DNA from 2 places in the Pseudomonas sp. JV414 genome. Region 1 is predicted to be linked to the other one. Evidence: predicted binding sites of a transcription regulator. Region 1 holds the regulator's gene; the other holds the start of a gene.

What was found. The regulator FliA, encoded in region 1, starts transcription of late flagellar genes. The targets are predictions, from matches to a motif close to CTAAAGTTTNNNNNNNNNNNGCCGNTAA.
Region 2: F6R97_RS20855 (flagellar protein MotY) is a predicted target of FliA. The motif match lies at 2,242-2,269, and genes of this name have one in related genera.

The regions. Positions count from the first base shown of each region.
Region 1 covers NZ_VYKC01000022.1:44,795-51,831, forward strand. Annotated here, with positions in the region: gene flhA (flagellar biosynthesis protein FlhA) at 1-397, shown strand, start outside; gene flhF (flagellar biosynthesis protein FlhF) at 409-1,734, shown strand; gene fleN (flagellar synthesis regulator FleN) at 1,851-2,681, shown strand; gene fliA (RNA polymerase sigma factor FliA) at 2,678-3,418, shown strand; gene F6R97_RS24150 (chemotaxis response regulator CheY) at 3,586-3,957, shown strand; gene F6R97_RS24155 (protein phosphatase CheZ) at 3,980-4,768, shown strand; gene F6R97_RS24160 (chemotaxis protein CheA) at 4,822-7,037, shown strand, end outside.
Region 2 covers NZ_VYKC01000020.1:253,912-258,788, reverse strand. Annotated here, with positions in the region: gene F6R97_RS20860 (argininosuccinate synthase) at 1-1,140, opposite strand, end outside; gene F6R97_RS20855 (flagellar protein MotY) at 1,270-2,178, opposite strand; gene pyrC (dihydroorotase) at 2,336-3,382, shown strand; gene rnt (ribonuclease T) at 3,379-4,056, shown strand; gene F6R97_RS20840 (peroxiredoxin) at 4,177-4,779, opposite strand.

The DNA.
Region 1 (7,037 bases):
AGATACTGCCGCTTTGGTGGCCGCGGTGCGCGTCGGCGTATCCCGTGCAATCGTGCAAAGCATTGTAGGCACTGAGTCGGAGCTGCCTGTGATCACCTTGGAGCCAAGGTTGGAACAAATATTGCTCAATAGTCTTCAGAAGGCAGGACAAGGCTCGGAAGAGGGCGTTCTGCTGGAGCCAAGCATGGCAGAGAAACTGCAACGCTCGTTGATCGAAGCGGCGCAGCGTCAGGAAATGCAAGGTCAACCGGTGATTCTGCTGGTGGCCGGTCCGGTTCGCGCGATGCTCTCGCGATTCGGCCGACTGGCAGTCCCGGGTTTGCATGTGTTGGCTTACCAGGAAATCCCTGACAACAAGCAAGTGACCATCGTTGCGACAGTAGGGCCCAACGGCTGAGGTAGTGGTTTATGCAAGTTAAGCGTTTTTTCGCCGCCGATATGCGTCAGGCCATGAAACTGGTTCGTGATGAGCTGGGCGCAGATGCCGCCATCATTGGCAATCGCCGGATCGCCGGCGGTGTCGAGCTGACGGCTGCCCTGGATTACAAATTGTCGGCGCTGGCCCCGCGTGTTCCGAACATGGAACTCGAGGACGAGCTGCGCAAGACCCAGTCGCGGATCGTCACCGCCCAGGCCGAACTGAGTCTGCGTGGCGATGGCGAGAGCGACAAGAGCACCAATCGACAGTTGTTCGCCGGCCTGCCGTTGACCGCCGCCGAGCCGCTGATTGAATCGACACTGGCCGAGCCTCGGCGCTCGGCACCTGCGCCTGCCGCAGCGACCGGCGTCGATCCGCGTGCGTTCGACTCGATGCGTTTCGAGCTCAACAGCCTGCGTGAACTGATGGAAGTGCAACTTGGCTCGCTGGCCTGGAATCAGCTACAAGGCAGCCGTCCGGCCCAGGCCAACCTCTGGCGCCGCTTGCAACGCATCGGCCTGTCCGGCCCGTTGTCGCGCGATCTGCTGGCGCTGATTACTGACATTGAAGAACCCCGTCAGGCCTGGCGCATGTTGCTCGCGCACCTGGCGCGGATGATCGCCACCCCGGAAGTCGAGCCCTTGGAAGAGGGCGGTGTGATTGCCATGGTCGGCCCGGCCGGCATGGGCAAGACCACCACGCTGGCCAAGCTGGCGGCCCGTTACGTGCTCAAGTACGGCGCGCAGAACATCGCGCTGGTGAGCATGGACAGCTACCGCATCGGCGCTCAGGAACAGCTCAAGACCCTGGGCCGCATCCTCAACGTGTCGGTCACCCACGTCGACCCAGGTCAATCCCTGGTGCAGGCGCTGGAGCCCTTGCTGCGCAAACGCGTGGTGCTGATCGATACCGCCGGCCTGCAGGCCAGCGATCCGGCACTGCGCATGCAGCTCGAAAGCCTGGCCGGACGCGGCATCAAATCAAAAAATTATCTGGTCTTGGCAACCACCAGCCAGAAACAGGTTCTAACCGCCGCTTACCACAGTTACAAACGTTGCGGCCTTGCCGGCTGCATCCTGACTAAACTGGATGAAACGGCAAGCTTGGGTGAGGTGTTGAGCCTGGCCATCAGTCATGAATTGCCGGTGGCTTACCTGACCGATGGCCCGCGGATTCCGGATGATTTACATCTGCCGCGTCGTCATCAGTTGGTCAGCCGCGCCGTTAGCGTGCAAATGCAGGAAGAACCCAGCGAAGAAGCCATGGCTGATATGTTCGCTGATATTTACCACAGCCCGACCAAGCAGGTTGGCTGAGGTATTAATGAACATTTTTTGTACCTACATCGATGGTCGGCCATGCATTGTTCAGTCGCTGAACGCGCAGCCAGTAATGTGGCCTCCGTCTATGCAAGACAAGGTAAAGAAATAACATGGGCAGCATGCATCCCGTACAGGTGATCGCGGTGACCGGCGGCAAAGGTGGCGTCGGGAAGACTAACGTGTCAGTGAACTTGTCCCTGGCTCTAGCTGAACTCGGCCGGCGCGTCATGCTGCTGGATGCCGATCTGGGGCTGGCGAACGTCGACGTCCTGCTGGGGCTGACACCCAAACGTACCCTGGCCGACGTGATCGAAGGCCGCTGTGAGCTGCGCGACGTACTGTTGCAAGGGCCCGGCGGTATCCGCATCGTCCCGGCCGCATCCGGCACCCAGAGCATGGTTCATCTGAGCCCGGCCCAGCATGCCGGCCTGATCCAGGCCTTCAGCGACATCGGCGACAACCTCGACGTATTGGTGATCGACACCGCTGCGGGCATTGGTGACTCGGTAGTCAGTTTCGTCCGCGCAGCGCAAGAAGTCTTGCTGGTGGTGTGTGACGAGCCGACCTCGATCACCGACGCCTACGCACTGATCAAACTGCTGAATCGCGACTACGGCATGAATCGTTTCCGCGTCCTGGCCAACATGGCGCAAAGCCCGCAGGAAGGCCGTAACCTGTTCGCCAAGTTGACCAAGGTCACGGATCGTTTCCTCGACGTCGCCTTGCAATATGTCGGTGCGGTGCCTTACGACGAAAGCGTGCGCAAGGCCGTGCAGAAACAGCGTGCCGTCTACGAAGCCTTCCCGCGTTCCAAGTGCGCCCTGGCGTTCAAGGCCATTGCGCAGAAGGTCGATACCTGGCCACTGCCGGCCAACCCACGCGGGCACCTGGAGTTTTTCGTCGAACGCCTCGTGCAACAAACGGCAGGACCCGTCCTATGACAGCCAGTGGCTACAACCTCTACAAGAAGTCGGCACGTGACGCGCAGTACGAGCTGATCGAGCGTTACGCGCCACTGGTCAAACGCATTGCCTACCACTTGCTGGCGCGTTTGCCGGCCAGTGTCCAGGTCGAAGACCTGATCCAGGCCGGGATGATCGGCCTGCTTGAAGTATCAACCAAATACGACGCCAGCAAAGGCGCGAGTTTCGAGACGTACGCGGGCATTCGAATCCGCGGCGCGATGCTCGATGAAGTGCGCAAGGGGGACTGGGCGCCACGTTCGGTTCACCGCAATACCCGCATGGTCAGCGACGCGATTCGCTCGATTGAAGCTAAAACCGGTCGTGACGCTAAAGATCATGAGGTTGCGGCCGAACTCCAATTGAGTCTCGACGATTATTACGGGATTTTGAACGACACCCTCGGTAGCCGCTTATTCAGTTTCGACGATCTGTTGCAGGACGGCGAACACGAAGGGCTGCATGAGGATGGCGCCAGTGCTCATCTCGAGCCGTCACGCGATCTGGAAGATGAACGCTTCCAGGCGGCGCTGGCGGACGCGATTGCCAATTTGCCGGAGCGTGAGCGACTGGTGTTGGCGCTGTACTACGACGAAGAGTTGAATCTCAAGGAAATCGGTGAGGTCCTGGGGGTCAGCGAATCGCGGGTCAGCCAGTTACACAGCCAGTGCGCGGCCCGTTTGCGGGGGCGTTTGGGGGAGTGGCGAGCGCGCTGAAGGCAGTGTGGGGACACTGCGAATGGAGCTGGTGTGGTGTTGAACTGCATCGGTCTCGATCTGTTGTGCTCCAGACAGTCATTGAGTGCTTTGCCGGATTGATTGAAATGGCGCGTCCAGGTGCTGGGCGCGTTTAAGACTGCTTGGAGGTCGAATTGGACAAGAACATGAAAATCCTCATCGTTGATGACTTCTCAACGATGCGGCGGATCATAAAAAACCTGTTGCGTGACCTTGGGTTCACCAACACGGTCGAGGCTGACGATGGCACCACTGCCATCCCGGTTCTCAACAGTGGGAGCATCGACTTTCTGGTAACGGACTGGAACATGCCTGGCATGACCGGTATCGATCTGCTGCGTCACGTGCGCGCCGATGAAAAGCTCAAGCACCTGCCGGTGCTGATGGTGACCGCTGAAGCCAAGCGCGAGCAAATCATCGAAGCGGCCCAGGCCGGTGTTAATGGCTATGTGGTCAAACCCTTCACAGCCCAGGCGTTGAAAGAAAAAATCGAGAAGATTTTCGAACGCATCGGTTGATGTACTGCGCCACGGGGGAGCTATGGAGCATAAAGAATCTTCACAGGGCGATTTCGAGTCGACCCTGAAAAAACACGCGGTCGAACTGGTCGAGAGCCTTGAAAAAGGCAGGTTCGGCGACGCTGTGCAACTGATCCATGAGCTCAACCAGACCCGTGACCGCGGCCTGTACCAGGAAGTAGGCAAGCTCACCCGCGAGCTGCATAGCGCGATCGTCAATTTCCAGATTGACCCGCACATGCCGCAAGCCGAGGAAGTGTCTCAGATCACGGATGCCACCGAGCGCCTGGGTTATGTGGTCAAGCTGACCGAGGCCGCGGCGAACCGCACCATGGATCTGGTGGAAAACGCCACGCCGCTGATCAACAGCCTGAGCGACGAAGCTCAGACGCTGAGCACGGATTGGGGACGGTTCATGCGTCGCGAAGTCGGGGCTGAAGAGTTCCGCGAACTGGCCAGGCGCGTCGACGGTTTCCTGACACGCAGCAGCGAAGATAACCGCGTCGTGTCGAGCAATCTCAACGACATTCTGCTGGCCCAGGATTACCAGGACCTCACCGGTCAGGTGATCAAACGCGTGACCCAGTTGGTCACCGAAGTTGAAAGCAATCTGCTCAAGCTCGTGCTCATGGCCAGCCAGGTAGACCGCTTTGCGGGTATCGAACATGACCGTGATGCGATGCTGGCTGAAAAAGATCCACAAAAACATCTCTCTCAGGGTGAAGGTCCGCAGATTCATGCCGATAAAAGAGAAGACGTTGTGTCCGGTCAGGACGATGTGGACGATTTGTTATCCAGCCTAGGATTTTAGAGTTTTAGCATTTTAGGTTTTTTAGGTTTTTAGACCTCAGGAGCACCCCCTTAATGAGCTTCGGCGCCGATGAAGAGATCCTTCAGGATTTCCTGGTTGAGGCCGGCGAGATTCTAGAGCAACTGTCCGAACAGCTGGTCGAGCTTGAAAGCCGACCGGATGATGCGGATTTGCTCAATGCAATTTTTCGCGGTTTTCACACTGTAAAAGGGGGCGCCGGCTTCCTCCAGCTCAACGAGTTGGTGGAGTGCTGTCACATCGCCGAGAACGTGTTCGACATCCTGCGCAAGGGTGAACGACGCGTCGACTCGGAACTGATGGACGTGGTTCTCGAAGCACTGGACGCGGTGAACAGCATGTTCAGCGAAGTCCGCGAACGCGGCCCGATCACGGCTGCCACTCCAGAATTGCTTGCAGCGTTGGCCCGTCTGGCCGAGCCGCAAACCGCCGATGAATCGGCACCGGTCGCCGAGGTAGTGGAAGAACCTGCCGCTGAAGAATCGGGCGACATCACGGATAACGAATTTGAACAGCTGCTGGACTCGCTGAACGCCGTCAAGGCTCAAGCCGAGGCTCCAGCGGCTGCGCCAGTGCCGACCAGCGATGCCTCGGCCAGCGATGAAATCACCGATGCCGAGTTCGAGTCGTTGCTCGATCAACTGCACGGCAAAGGCCAGTTCGCCGTCGATGCGGTGGCTGCGCCAGCCGCACCGGCTGCCCCGAAAGCGGCAGGCGACAGCTCCGACATCACCGACGACGAGTTCGAAGCACTGCTCGATCAGCTGCACGGCAAGGGCAACTTTGCCGTCGATGCGCTGGAGTCGGCGATTGCCGCCGTACCAGCTCCGGCTGCGCCAACCGCTAAAGCGGCCGGCGGCGATCTGATCTCGGACCACGAATTCGAATCACTGCTCGACGAATTGCATGGTAAAGGCAAGTTCACCGAGGTTGGCACTGGCGCAGTGGTTTCTGCTCCTGTCGCCAAGGCGCCGGCACCAGCTGCGAAACCTGTGACCAAAGCGCCCGAGCCAAAAGCCGAAGTGCCGAAATCGGCCGCCGCTGCTGCACCGGCCCCGGCCCGTGCCCCGTCTGCGCCACCACCAGAAAAACCGGCCAGCGAAGCCGAGACCACCGTGCGGGTCGATACCGCGCGTCTCGACGAAATCATGAACATGGTCGGCGAGCTGGTATTGGTGCGTAATCGCCTGGTCCGTCTGGGCCTCAACAGCGGCGACGAAGCCATGTCCAAGGCCGTGTCGAACCTCGACGTGGTCACGGCCGACCTGCAAACCGCGGTCATGAAGACCCGGATGCAGCCGATCAAGAAAGTCTTCGGGCGCTTCCCGCGTCTGGTTCGTGACCTGGCTCGCCAGCTCAAGAAAGAGATCAACCTGGAGCTGGTCGGCGAAGAAACCGACCTCGACAAGAACCTCGTCGAGGCCCTGGCCGACCCGCTGGTCCACTTGGTGCGCAACTCGGTCGACCACGGTATCGAAGAGCCAGCTGAGCGCGAAGCGATGGGTAAACCTCGCAGCGGCAAGGTGATCCTGTCCGCGGAACAGGAAGGCGACCACATCCTGCTGTCCATCTCCGATGATGGCAAAGGCATGGACGCTGATGTTCTGCGCGGTATCGCCGTGAAGAAAGGCCTGATGGACAAGGATGCGGCGGACCGTCTCAGCGAGTCGGATTGCTTCAACCTGATCTTCGCTCCGGGTTTCTCGACCAAAACCGAAATTTCCGACGTCTCCGGGCGCGGAGTGGGCATGGACGTGGTGAAAACCAAGATCGCCCAGCTCAACGGTACCATCAATATCTACTCGACCAAGGGCAAGGGCTCGAAGATCGTCATCAAGGTCCCGTTGACCCTGGCGATCATGCCGACGCTGATGGTCATGCTCGGCAACCAGGCGTTCGCGTTCCCGCTGGTGAACGTCAACGAGATCTTCCACCTCGACCTGTCGCGCACCAACGTGGTGGACGGCCAGGAAGTGGTGATCGTGCGGGACAAGGCGCTGCCTCTGTTCTACCTCAAGCGCTGGCTGGTCAGCTCCGCCGCTCACGAAGAGCAGCGCGAAGGCCATGTGGTGATCCTTTCGGTGGGCACTCAGCGGATCGGCTTCGTCGTCGACCAACTGGTGGGCCAGGAAGAAGTGGTCATCAAGCCATTGGGCAAAATGCTCCAGGGAACCCCCGGCATGTCCGGCGCCACCATCACCGGTGACGGCCGCATTGCGCTGATTCTCGATGTTCCGAGCATGCTCAAGCG
Region 2 (4,877 bases), on a different contig from region 1:
CTGGTTGTAGGCGCCGCCATCTTCCTCGAAGGTCGCGATGTTGGCGTCGAACAACGACTCGTCGGACTTGCGACCAGTGACGATCACGTTGCCCTTGTACAGCTTCAGGCGCACTACGCCATTCACGTGGGCCTGGGAAGCGTCAATCATCTGTTGCAGCATCAGACGCTCTGGGCTCCACCAGTAACCGGTGTAGATCAGGCTGGCGTATTTAGGCATCAGCTCGTCTTTGAGGTGAGCCACTTCGCGGTCCAGGGTGATCGATTCGATCGCACGGTGAGCGCGCAGCATGATGGTGCCGCCCGGGGTTTCGTAGCAGCCACGGGACTTCATGCCCACGTAACGGTTCTCGACGATGTCGAGACGGCCGATACCGTGTTCGCCACCGATACGGTTCAGGGTCGCCAGCACGGTGGCCGGGGTCATTTCGACGCCGTCCAGTGCGACGATGTCGCCGTTGCGGTAGGTCAATTCCAGGTATTGCGCTTTATCTGGAGCCTTCTCCGGGGAGACGGTCCATTTCCACATGTCTTCTTCGTGCTCGGTCCAGGTGTCTTCCAGCACGCCGCCTTCATAGGAGATGTGCAGCAGGTTGGCGTCCATCGAGTACGGGGATTTCTTCTTGCCGTGACGCTCGATCGGGATGTTGTGCTTTTCAGCATAATCCATCAGCTTTTCACGGGAGAGCAGGTCCCATTCGCGCCAAGGAGCGATCACTTTCACGCCTGGCTTCAAGGCGTAGGCGCCCAGTTCGAAACGAACCTGGTCGTTGCCCTTGCCGGTCGCGCCGTGGGAAATGGCGTCAGCGCCGGTTTCGTTGGCGATTTCGATCAGGCGCTTGGCGATCAACGGACGAGCGATGGAAGTACCCAGCAGGTACTCGCCTTCGTAAACGGTGTTGGCGCGGAACATCGGGAACACGAAATCGCGCACGAATTCTTCGCGCAAATCGTCGATGTAGATTTCTTTTACGCCCATGGCCTGAGCCTTGGCGCGGGCCGGTTCGACCTCTTCGCCCTGACCCAGGTCAGCGGTGAAGGTCACTACTTCACAGTTATAAGTATCCTGCAGCCACTTGAGGATCACCGAAGTGTCCAGGCCGCCGGAATACGCCAGAACGACCTTGTTTACGTCCGCCATGCCATCACTCCACGGGGTTCTACGGAAAGCCGTCAAGTCTACCGCTCATGCAGAATAATTTACAGAGGCGCGACAGCTTATGACGACGAAGCGACAGATTATGTCGAGCGAGCGACGATTTCAGCAGGTTCAGGAGGCCTTCGCGCTGCCCGCGGAAGCGGTGGCTTGAGGCGCCGGTTGCTCGGTCGGCGCTACCCGTTCAAGGCGTACGGCAACCCGACGGTTCTTCGCCCGATTGGCGGCGTTTTTGTTCGGCGCCAGCGGATAGCGCTCACCATGAAAACGCAGGGTGATCTGCGATTCCTGGATACCATTAGCCTTAAAGAAATCCATCACGGCCAGCGCCCTGCGTCGCGACAGTTCGCGGTTGGTCAGGCGGTTGCCGCTGTTGTCGGAATGGCCGTCGAGTTCAATGTGATTGACCGTCGGATCAGCTTTCATGAATTCCAGCATGACCTGCAAATGGGCCTTGGCTTGTGCATCGAGATCGATGCCCTCCCCTGGAAAGCCGATTTCGGATTGCTTCACCTGCTCGAAATTCTGCGGCAGCAACTTGGCCACGCAACCCTGGTAGTCACTGTAGGCCTTGCTGAATTTGACCGGCAGCAGACGGACTTCAGATACCCGACCGTCACCCGAGGAATGTCGAACGACCGGGCTGCGACCGTCCACCAATCCGCTGATCAGGCGACCGGCCTGAACTTGCGAGCTGTTGAACAGCACGTTGCCACTGCCGATTCGTACCGAGCCCAGGTTGATGTCGCCACGCCCCGGCTGCCATGGCGCAGCGGCCGCCAACAAGGTCGCGGAACCGCCACCGATCATCGAGTTGTAGGCCTTCAGACGAAATGTCGCCTGCTCGCCGGCGCGACGCACGAACTCCCCCGAACCGAAATCGGTGATGGGTTGAGTCAGGCGGCATTCGAACTTGTCACCTTCGACCGTCCACTCGATGCTCTCCAGACGGGTCTGGAAAGTGAGCGCCATCGCGGGAAGGCTGGCAAACACACTGAGCAAGGCTAAATAACGCTGGCGCACGGGAGGCTCCACTGGCTTCTGCAACAAAAAGACCGACACACATATTTACGGCATACCTGTTGGATATCGGAAGCTTGCCGCAAAACTTGATAGCGAGTGCCTGCAAGAGTCTTTTCCGGTAGCATTCCCCTGAGTTTGACCCGCCTGGAATCCCCTCATGTCCGACCGCCTGACCCTGCTGCGTCCCGACGACTGGCATATTCATCTTCGCGATGGTGCTGTGTTGACCAATACCGTCGCGGATGTCGCGCGCACCTTTGGTCGCGCCATCATCATGCCCAACCTGGTACCGCCGGTGCGCAACGCGGCTGAAGCCAATGGCTATCGCCAGCGGATTCTTGCCGCGCGTCCGGCCGGCAGCCGTTTCGAACCGCTGATGGTTCTGTACCTGACCGACCGCACCCAGCCCGAAGAAATTCGTGAGGCCAAGGCCAGCGGTTTCGTTTACGCCGCCAAGCTGTATCCGGCCGGCGCGACCACCAATTCGGATTCTGGCGTCACCAGCATCGACAAGATTTTCCCCGCACTCGAGGCCATGGCCGAAGTCGGGATGCCCTTGTTGGTTCATGGTGAAGTCACCCGGGGCGATGTCGACGTTTTCGATCGCGAAAAAATCTTCATCGATGAGCATATGCGTCGGGTGGTCGAGCGTTTCCCGACCCTCAAAGTGGTGTTCGAACACATCACCACCTCCGACGCCGTGCAGTTCGTCAATGAGGCTTCGGCCAATGTCGGCGCAACCATCACCGCGCACCACCTGCTGTACAACCGCAACCACATGCTGGTGGGCGGGATTCGGCCGCACTTCTATTGCCTGCCGATCCTCAAGCGCAATACCCACCAGGAAGCCCTGCTCGACGCCGCCACCAGCGGCAGCGACAAGTTCTTCCTCGGCACCGACTCGGCGCCCCATGCCCAGCACGCCAAAGAAGCGGCTTGCGGTTGTGCCGGTTGCTACACCGCTTATGCCGCGATCGAGATGTATGCCGAAGCCTTCGAACAGCGCAACGCGCTGGACAAGCTCGAAGCCTTCGCCAGCCTCAATGGCCCGCGTTTCTACGGCCTGCCGGTGAACACCGATCGCATCACCCTGGTCCGCGATGAGTGGACCGCCCCAACCAGCCTGCCGTTTGGCGAGCTGACCGTAATCCCGCTGCGCGCCGGTGAAAAACTGCGCTGGCGCCTGCTGGAGGAACACGCGTGAGTGAAGACCATTTCGACGACGAACAGGACGGTAATGGCGGCGGAGGCGGTTCCCGCCATCCAATGGCAGCCAGGTTCCGTGGTTACCTGCCGGTCGTTGTCGACGTAGAAACCGGTGGCTTCAACTCGGCCACCGATGCCCTGCTGGAAATCGCCGCCACCGTGATCGGCATGGATGAAAAAGGCTTTGTGTACCCTGAGCACACCTACTTCTTCCGGGTCGAGCCTTTCGAAGGCGCGAACATCGAAGCGGCAGCTTTGGAATTCACCGGGATCAAGCTTGATCACCCGCTACGCATGGCCGTGAGTGAAGAAGCGGCCCTGACCGATATCTTCCGCGGTGTGCGCAAGGCTCTGAAGGCCAACGGCTGCAAACGGGCGATTCTGGTCGGGCACAACAGCAGCTTCGACCTGGGCTTCCTCAACGCCGCTGTCGCGCGCCTGGACATGAAACGCAACCCGTTTCACCCGTTCTCCAGCTTCGACACGGCGACCCTCGCCGGTCTGGCCTACGGTCAAACCGTATTGGCCAAGGCCTGCCAGGCAGCGGATATCGACTTCGACGGTCGCGAGGCACACTCGGCCCGCTACGACACCGAGAAGACGGCTGACCTGTTCTGCGGCATCGTCAATCGCTGGAAACAAATGGGCGGCTGGGAAGACTACAACGACTGATCCGTCACTAACTTGGGGTAAGGGAGCTTGCTCCTTCGCCACAGGTGAACAGCATGGGTTTATCCCGCCCATAAAAAAACCGGCCTTATCAGCCGGTTTTTTTATTGCCTGACGCCTGCCTTACAGCGCAGCAGCGTGCTCGGTCAGGTAAGCCGCAACACCTTCGGTGGAAGCGGTCATGCCTTTGTCACCTTTTTTCCAGTTGGCAGGGCAAACTTCGCCGTGCGCTTCGTGGAATTGCAGAGCGTCGACCAGACGGATCAGCTCTTCCATGTTACGGCCCAGCGGCAGGTCGTTAATGATCTGCGAGCGGACAACGCCTTTGTCGTCGATCAGGAACGCACCACGGAAAGCCACGCCGTCAGCGGACTGAACGTCGTAGGCCTTCATGATTTCCTGCTTGATGTCGGCAGCCATGGTGTAACGAACCTGGCCGATGCCGCCATTGTTCACCGGGGTGTTGCGCCATGCGTTGTGGGTGAAGTGCGAGTCGATCGACACCGCGACCACTTCAACATTGCGTTCGGCGAAGTCACCCATGCGGTTGTCCAGAGCGATCAGCTCGGACGGGCAAACGAAGGTGAAGTCCAGTGGGTAGAAGAACACCAGGCCGTATTTGCCTTTGATGGCCGAGGACAGGGTGAAGCTGTCTACGATTTCGCCATTGCCGAGTACGGCCGGTACGGTGAAGTCAGGGGCTTGTTTGCCTACGAGTACGCTCATTGGATATCTCCTGGTGTAATAACGTTTGAAGAACAGGGTTCGTACCAGCCTGCCACCCTCAGGCGACAGCCCTGTGACACGAACCCCCTTCGCAAAAG